Linked DNA regions of Desulfitobacterium hafniense DCB-2. The protein of the gene in region 2 binds, or shares a complex with, the protein of the main gene of each other region. Links are inferred from orthologs where the notes say so. Each region holds a gene or a part of one and is shown on either strand. Other genes may lie near its edges.

What was found.
Region 1: the proteins of arsC (region 2) and trxA are in contact, whole or in part, in an NMR structure (PDB 2IPA), measured with the Bacillus subtilis proteins. The link is inferred for Desulfitobacterium hafniense DCB-2 from one-to-one orthologs.

Annotation. Positions count from the first base shown.
Region 1 is NC_011830.1:3,805,638-3,808,822, forward strand. The notes cover bases 328-3,185. They hold trxA (thioredoxin), read right to left. Parts: upstream 1,993-3,185; coding sequence 1,663-1,992; downstream 328-1,662. Other genes in these bases: DHAF_RS17870 (replication-associated recombination protein A), read left to right, coding at 328-1,538; DHAF_RS17880 (metal-sensitive transcriptional regulator), read right to left, coding at 2,063-2,341; aspS (aspartate--tRNA ligase), read right to left, coding at 2,470-3,185. Outside these bases: more of DHAF_RS17870, read left to right, coding at 225-327. UniProt on the Bacillus subtilis protein: Participates in various redox reactions through the reversible oxidation of its active center dithiol to a disulfide and catalyzes dithiol-disulfide exchange reactions.
Region 2 is NC_011830.1:1,307,046-1,310,282, forward strand. The notes cover bases 317-3,226. They hold arsC (arsenate reductase (thioredoxin)), read left to right. Parts: upstream 317-1,509; coding sequence 1,510-1,944; downstream 1,945-3,226. Other genes in these bases: DHAF_RS06065 (molybdopterin-containing oxidoreductase family protein), read left to right, coding at 317-548; DHAF_RS06070 (TorD/DmsD family molecular chaperone), read left to right, coding at 621-1,310; DHAF_RS06080 (ArsR/SmtB family transcription factor), read left to right, coding at 1,974-2,327; arsB (ACR3 family arsenite efflux transporter), read left to right, coding at 2,317-3,226. Outside these bases: more of DHAF_RS06065, read left to right, coding at 1-316; more of arsB, read left to right, coding at 3,227-3,237. UniProt on the Bacillus subtilis protein: Catalyzes the reduction of arsenate [As(V)] to arsenite [As(III)]. In vitro, can dephosphorylate para-nitrophenyl phosphate (pNPP).

The DNA.
Region 1 (3,185 bases), 2.5 Mb from region 2 along the record:
ATTCCCATTTAGTTATCAGAAGCTCTTATGCTATACCTCTTTTTTGATTATAATCAGCTGTAGAGGTTTAGTTAGTGTACTGCTCATTCATCTTTCTTTAATTAAACCAGGAAACAAAGTATACTAAGGTTAGGTCAAGCTGCTCCCTTTACTTAGTACCTATCCTAAAGACACATTTGTTTTCAATGTAATATAGAGTTCAGCTTCAGAAAGGATTGTTACGCATGGACTTATTCTCAGCTTCTTTTAACCCCCATCAAATCGCTCCGCTGGCCGAACGGATGCGTCCCCGAACTCTTGATGACTATATCGGGCAATCGGAAATCATCGGCAAGGGAAAGCTTCTCCGCCGGGCCATCGAAGCGGACCGGGTCACTTCTCTCATTCTTTACGGACCTCCGGGAACAGGTAAGACCTCCTTGGCTCAAGTCATTGCCAACACCACGTCATCCGGCTTTGTGCGTATTAATGCAGTGGCAGCCGGCGTCAAAGAGATCCGGGAGATCATTCAAACGGCCACGGAGCAACTGCATCTCTATGGCAAGAAAACCCTTGTCTTCTGTGATGAAGTTCATCGTTTTAATAAAGGTCAACAAGATGCCTTGCTCCCCGCCGTGGAGAATGGAACCATTACCTTTATCGGCGCGACCACCGAAAATCCTTTTTTTGAGCTTAACTCCGCTCTGTTAAGCCGTTCCACTCTCTTTCGCCTCCAGCCTCTCACGGCAGAGGATATTCGCAGCGGCTTGGCACAAGCTCTGGCCGATAAGGAACGGGGACTGGGAAATTACTCGGTAAGCATCGATCCGGAGGCCTGGGAGCATTGGCTTAATTTCGCCAACGGGGATCTGCGGCGGGCCTTAAATGCTTTGGAATTGGCCGTACTCACTACCCCTCCTGAGCAGGGAGTGCGCCGGATCACTTTGTCTGTAGCTGAAGAATCCATACAGCAAAGAGCAATGCGTTTTGATAAAAATGGGGATAATCACTACGATATTGTCTCAGCCTTTATCAAAAGTATGCGCGGCTCCGACCCCGATGCGGCCCTTTATTGGCTGGCAGTCCTACTGGAATCGGGAGAAGATCCCCGCTTTATCGTGCGCCGGATTATCGTCCATGCTTCCGAAGATGTGGGACTGGCGGACCCTATGGTGATGCTCCAGGCTCATGCAGCAGCCAATGCCCTGGAATGGGTGGGGCTTCCTGAGGCCAGAATCCCAATCGCCCAAGCCGTCCTGGCCATTGCCACGGCTCCTAAGAGCAACAGCACCATTATGGCTATCGACAGAGCCACGGGCTATGTCCGCTCCCATCCCACCGGCCAGGTTCCTGCGCATCTGCGGGATGCTAATTATCCGGGGGCCAAAAAAATGGGCCATGGCAAGAACTACCTTTATCCTCATGACTATCCCGGTCATTGGGTGGAGCAAGGGTATTTGCCCCAAGAAGTCCAGGGAGAGAATTTCTTTACTCCTTCCGGAACGGGACAGGACCGCGATAACCGCGGCAAACCTCAGGTTATTCCGCCCTCGGAATGACATGGAACTAAGCCTGATGATAACAAAAGCACAGCAAAGGAGCCTGATTAATACAAAAACGGTGCCGAATGGCACCGTTTTGATCTTCCTTACCTTAGGTTACCCAAGGCAAGAGTCCACTTAATTAGGCATGTTTTTCAATCATTTTGACGAGGTCAGCCTTACCGCGGAACCCTACACTCTTATCCACCACTTGGCCGTTTTTAAAAACAGCTAAAGTGGGAATGCTCATCACTTGGTATTGTCCGGCAATTGCCGGTTCCTCATCCACATTAAGCTTGCCGATGATGACTCTTCCTGCCATTTCATCTGCCAGCTCCTCAATGATAGGAGCAACCATACGGCAGGGTCCGCACCAAGCCGCCCAGAAATCTACTAATACGGCTTTGTCGGAACCCAAAACTTCTTCATTCCAATTTGCTGTTGTAAAGGTCTTAACATTTTCGCCTGCCATGAATATACCCTCCTCAAATTAGTTTGAATTAATTCAGCTGCTATAAATAACATAATGGATTAACTATGAGCTACTTAATGAATTTCGCTAAAACGGCAATCAATTCATCGATGGATTCATCCTGATGGTTTTCTACTACAGCTTTTTGCAAACACTCCCGCGAATGGTTCTCAAAGATTAAAACGCCAACTTTATTAATGGCTGCGCGTACAGCTGCAACTTGAATTAAAATATCCACACAATACTTTTCATTATCCACCATGCGCTGAAGACCTTTAACCTGACCTTCAATTTTCTTCAAACGACGGATAATATCTTCCTTTTGTGCTAAATCAGAGTTTTCCTGCACTACACGTTCCCCTCTCTGATACCCATAGGGGGTACATCCTTTATTATAAAACAGAGTCCCTTCCTTTGTCAAAGGTTTTGCTATTTAAAATTCAGATGGAATGTATTGTTCCATTTGATATCATTATATTATTTTGTTTTACCCGGCAGAATATCCCTTTTGATGTGCAATTCTTTCAATTGCTTTTCGTCAACGGAAGATGGAGCTTGAATCATGAGATCAGACGCACTTTGGGTCTTGGGGAAGGCGATCACATCCCGGATATTATCCTTGCCCGTTAAGAGCATGATCAACCGGTCTAAGCCAAAGGCAATCCCACCATGAGGAGGCGTACCATATTCAAAGGCATCCAGCAAGTAACCAAATTTAGCCTTGGCCTCCTCAGGGGTAAGGCCTAACAGGTCAAACATCTGCTCCTGAACTTCTCTTTGATGGATACGGATACTTCCTCCGCCCAATTCTGTTCCGTTAAGAACCATATCATAAGCCTTGGCTCTGACTTTACCCGGTTCTGTTGGCAAGAGGGGCAGATCCTCGGTCATGGGTGAGGTGAAAGGATGGTGAATTGCTACAAAACGCTTATCTTCTTCATCCCACTGGAGAAGGGGGAATTCCGTAACCCATAAGAAGTTCAAGGCATCCTCAGGTATGAGTCCCAGACGTTTTCCTAATTCCAGCCTTAAGTGTCCCAAGGCATCGGCAACGACAGCTTCCTTATCGGCTACAAAGAAGAGAATATCTCCTGTTTCCCCTTTCAGTTTGGCGATTAAGCCGTTAAGCTGCTCTTCGCTGAAGAATTTAGCAATGGGGGATTTGATTCCCTCTTCTGCTAAAACGATATAGG
Region 2 (3,237 bases):
GGAATCCTTATACCAATACGGAATATGCAAAGTATAAGGATGAGTATCCATTCCAGCTCATATGCGGTCGTGTTCACCATGCAATGACGGGAACCCAAATGGTACCTTGGTTATCTGAGACACCGGTAGAAGGAATATGGATGCCATTGAATAACTCGTTTAAGCATAAAATTATTGATATGAATGCTAAAGGCGAGTTAGAAGAAGTCGAGAAAGAATTTATGGAAGGGACTTTATGTGTAGGCACGATTGCCATTAATGCTAGCGATGCTAAAGCATTAGGTCTGAAAACCGGAGATTTAGCTATTTTAGAGAATCCTCTCGGCGCACAAGAAAAGGGTAAGGTTTTTGTTACAGAGGGAATGCGACCGGGTACAATCAAACTTGGATTCGGTACGGGTGGCCGCTTCTCACCTGGAATTGGCCCAACTTCTAAGAGTAAGGACTATACTCCAAACCACAGTGGTTTAGTTGATCCGAATGCTCATAGCCCGATTATGGGTATGCCCTGTTATGCCGATATGATTATCAAAGTCGAAAAAGCATAAGTAATATTCTAGAGGAGCCAGGGCACTCGCTCTGGCTCCATGTCCCTTTCGGAAAGAATGGAGGCTAGTTCAATGGAAATCCAAGAACTAAAACAGATCTTTATCACACAACAAGAACTTTATCGTTTCCTGAGTAACGTTATTACTTTAGGGCCTAAGAAGGAACTTCTTGATCGCTTTCAAGGTGTATATAGTGAATTGATCCATGAAGAAGCAGACGATGATAATTTAGTAAAAGGCTTAATTACGATTCAAATGTCACTACGTGGAAAAGACCTTGCTTCTTATGAAGCGGTTTTGACTAGAGAATATACGAGGCTGTTTATTGGTCCGGGAAAACCACCTGTAAGCCCATACGCCTCAATCTATATAAGTGATGAACCCAAGCCAAGGCTAATGGATGAAAGCACGATTGAAGTTCGCAAGCAATACCTCGATGCCAATATCGTGATGGCGAATATGAATTCTGTTCCAGATGACTTTTTAGGTGCAGAACTTGAGTATATCAATTATTTAACCATTAAATCTTTAGAGGCGATTAAGAACTCAGAGTCCGAAGAATTAGGGTTGTTTCTTCTAAAGCAGGAAGACTTTATTAGTAATCATTTAGCCACTTGGATTCCTAAATTTTCAGAAAGAATATTTGAATTTACATCAGAAGATTTCTTTAAAGGCATGGCATTACTTTTGAATGGTTTAATTAATTCGCACTTAGCAATCTTAGAAGACTTTAAATATAGCCTTAAGGTTTTCATGGACTAGGTTATCTCTCTCTATCCCCAATATCTATATCCAAAGCCTGTCTGTTCAAGGCGATCGGGCCAGAATAATGCACTTGTGACCAGGAATAATAATCTTTATTGAACCATCCTCAATTAGTAGCGAGGATGGTTCAATTGACATATCGGCAAATAAGCATATACTTATATTGTACGACGAAATTTTACTAGGGAGGAAATTTATGAGCAATAAGATAGTCTATTTTATCTGCACCGGTAATTCCTGTCGTAGTCAGATGGCTGAAGGTTTTGGCAAGAAATATCTGGGCGATCAGTACAAGGTCTATAGTGCAGGAGTTGAAGCCCATGGCTTGAATCCGAAGGCAGTAGAAGTTATGGCCGAAGTTGGGGTGGATATATCTGAACAGACCTCAGATATTCTTGACCCGGCAATACTAAGTCAGGCGGACCATGTGATTACCTTATGTGGAGATGCCAAGGATCGTTGCCCGATTGCCCCTCCTCATGTCAAGAGAGATCATTGGGGATTTGATGATCCTGCTCAGGCAGAAGGCTCTGAAGAAGAACGTATGATTACTTTTCGGCGGGTAAGGGACGAAATCGAGGAACGGATTAAGAAATTTGCCTTAGAAAGGAAAGTAAAAAAGATCATTTGATTATGTGTATTAAAAAGTGGGGGGATTCAATGAATGAAACGGAAATTCTAGAAAGTCTTGTTGAAGAATTTAAAGCATTAGGGGATAAGACACGATTGCGAATTATAAGCTTAATCCACAATCAAGAGTTATGCGTATGTGATCTGACTGAAGTATTGGAAATCAGTCAACCCGGAGTATCTCAACATATGCGGAGACTTCGTCAGGGTGGCTTGGTTAAAGAGCGTCGGGGAGGACAATGGACCTATTATTCTTTAAACGAGGATAATCCTTTTATAGAGGTAATACTTCCGCTGATCCCTGTGATTCAAGAGGATGAAAAGCGCTTGCAAGAATTTCGTGAAGGTAAGGAAAAGGCGAGGAGGATGTTAAATGAGTGTTGATCTGCCAACCAGTCGGAGGCTTTCGGTATTAGATCGCTATTTGACGCTGTGGATTTTTCTGGCCATGGGCATCGGGGTGGGAATTGGCTATCTTTTCCCAGGGGTGTCGGATTGGTTAAATTCTTTGTCCATCGGTTCTACATCCATTCCCATTGCCATCGGACTTATCGTCATGATGTATCCACCGTTAGCAAAGGTAAAGTATGAGGAGATGGGACTCGTTATCAAGAATAAGAAGGTCATGTCTTTATCGATCGTTCAGAACTGGATAATCGGTCCCCTCCTTATGTTCGTGCTTGCTGTGGTCTTCCTCCATGATTATCCGGAATATATGGCAGGACTTATTTTGATCGGGTTAGCTCGTTGTATTGCCATGGTGATTCTCTGGAACAGCTTAGCAAAGGGAGATTCCGAGTATGCAGCAGCCATTGTAGCGCTGAACTCAATTTTCCAGGTTATATTTTACTCTGTATTTGCTTATTTCTTTATCACCCTTCTTCCTCAGTGGTTAGGTATAGCTCAGGGTTTAGAAATTCACATTAGTATGGGGGAAGTAGGGAAGAGTGTTCTTATCTATTTGGGTATACCTTTCCTGGCGGGGATGCTTACTCGTATGTTTTTGCTGCCGAGGAAAGGGAAGGAATGGTATGAAAAAACCTTTGTCCCCACGATTAGTCCATTAGCGTTGCTCGCACTGCTCTTTACAATTGTCATTATGTTTTCGTTAAAAGGGCAGTATATCGTAACCCTGCCCATGGATGTGGTGCGAATTTCTATACCGTTAGTAATTTACTTTTTGGTGATGTTTTTCGTCTCCTTTTTTATGAGCTATCGGATGGGCATCCCTTATGAACAGGCGGTGACTCTGTCCTTTACTGCGGCAAGCAACAACTTTGAGTTAGCCATTGCC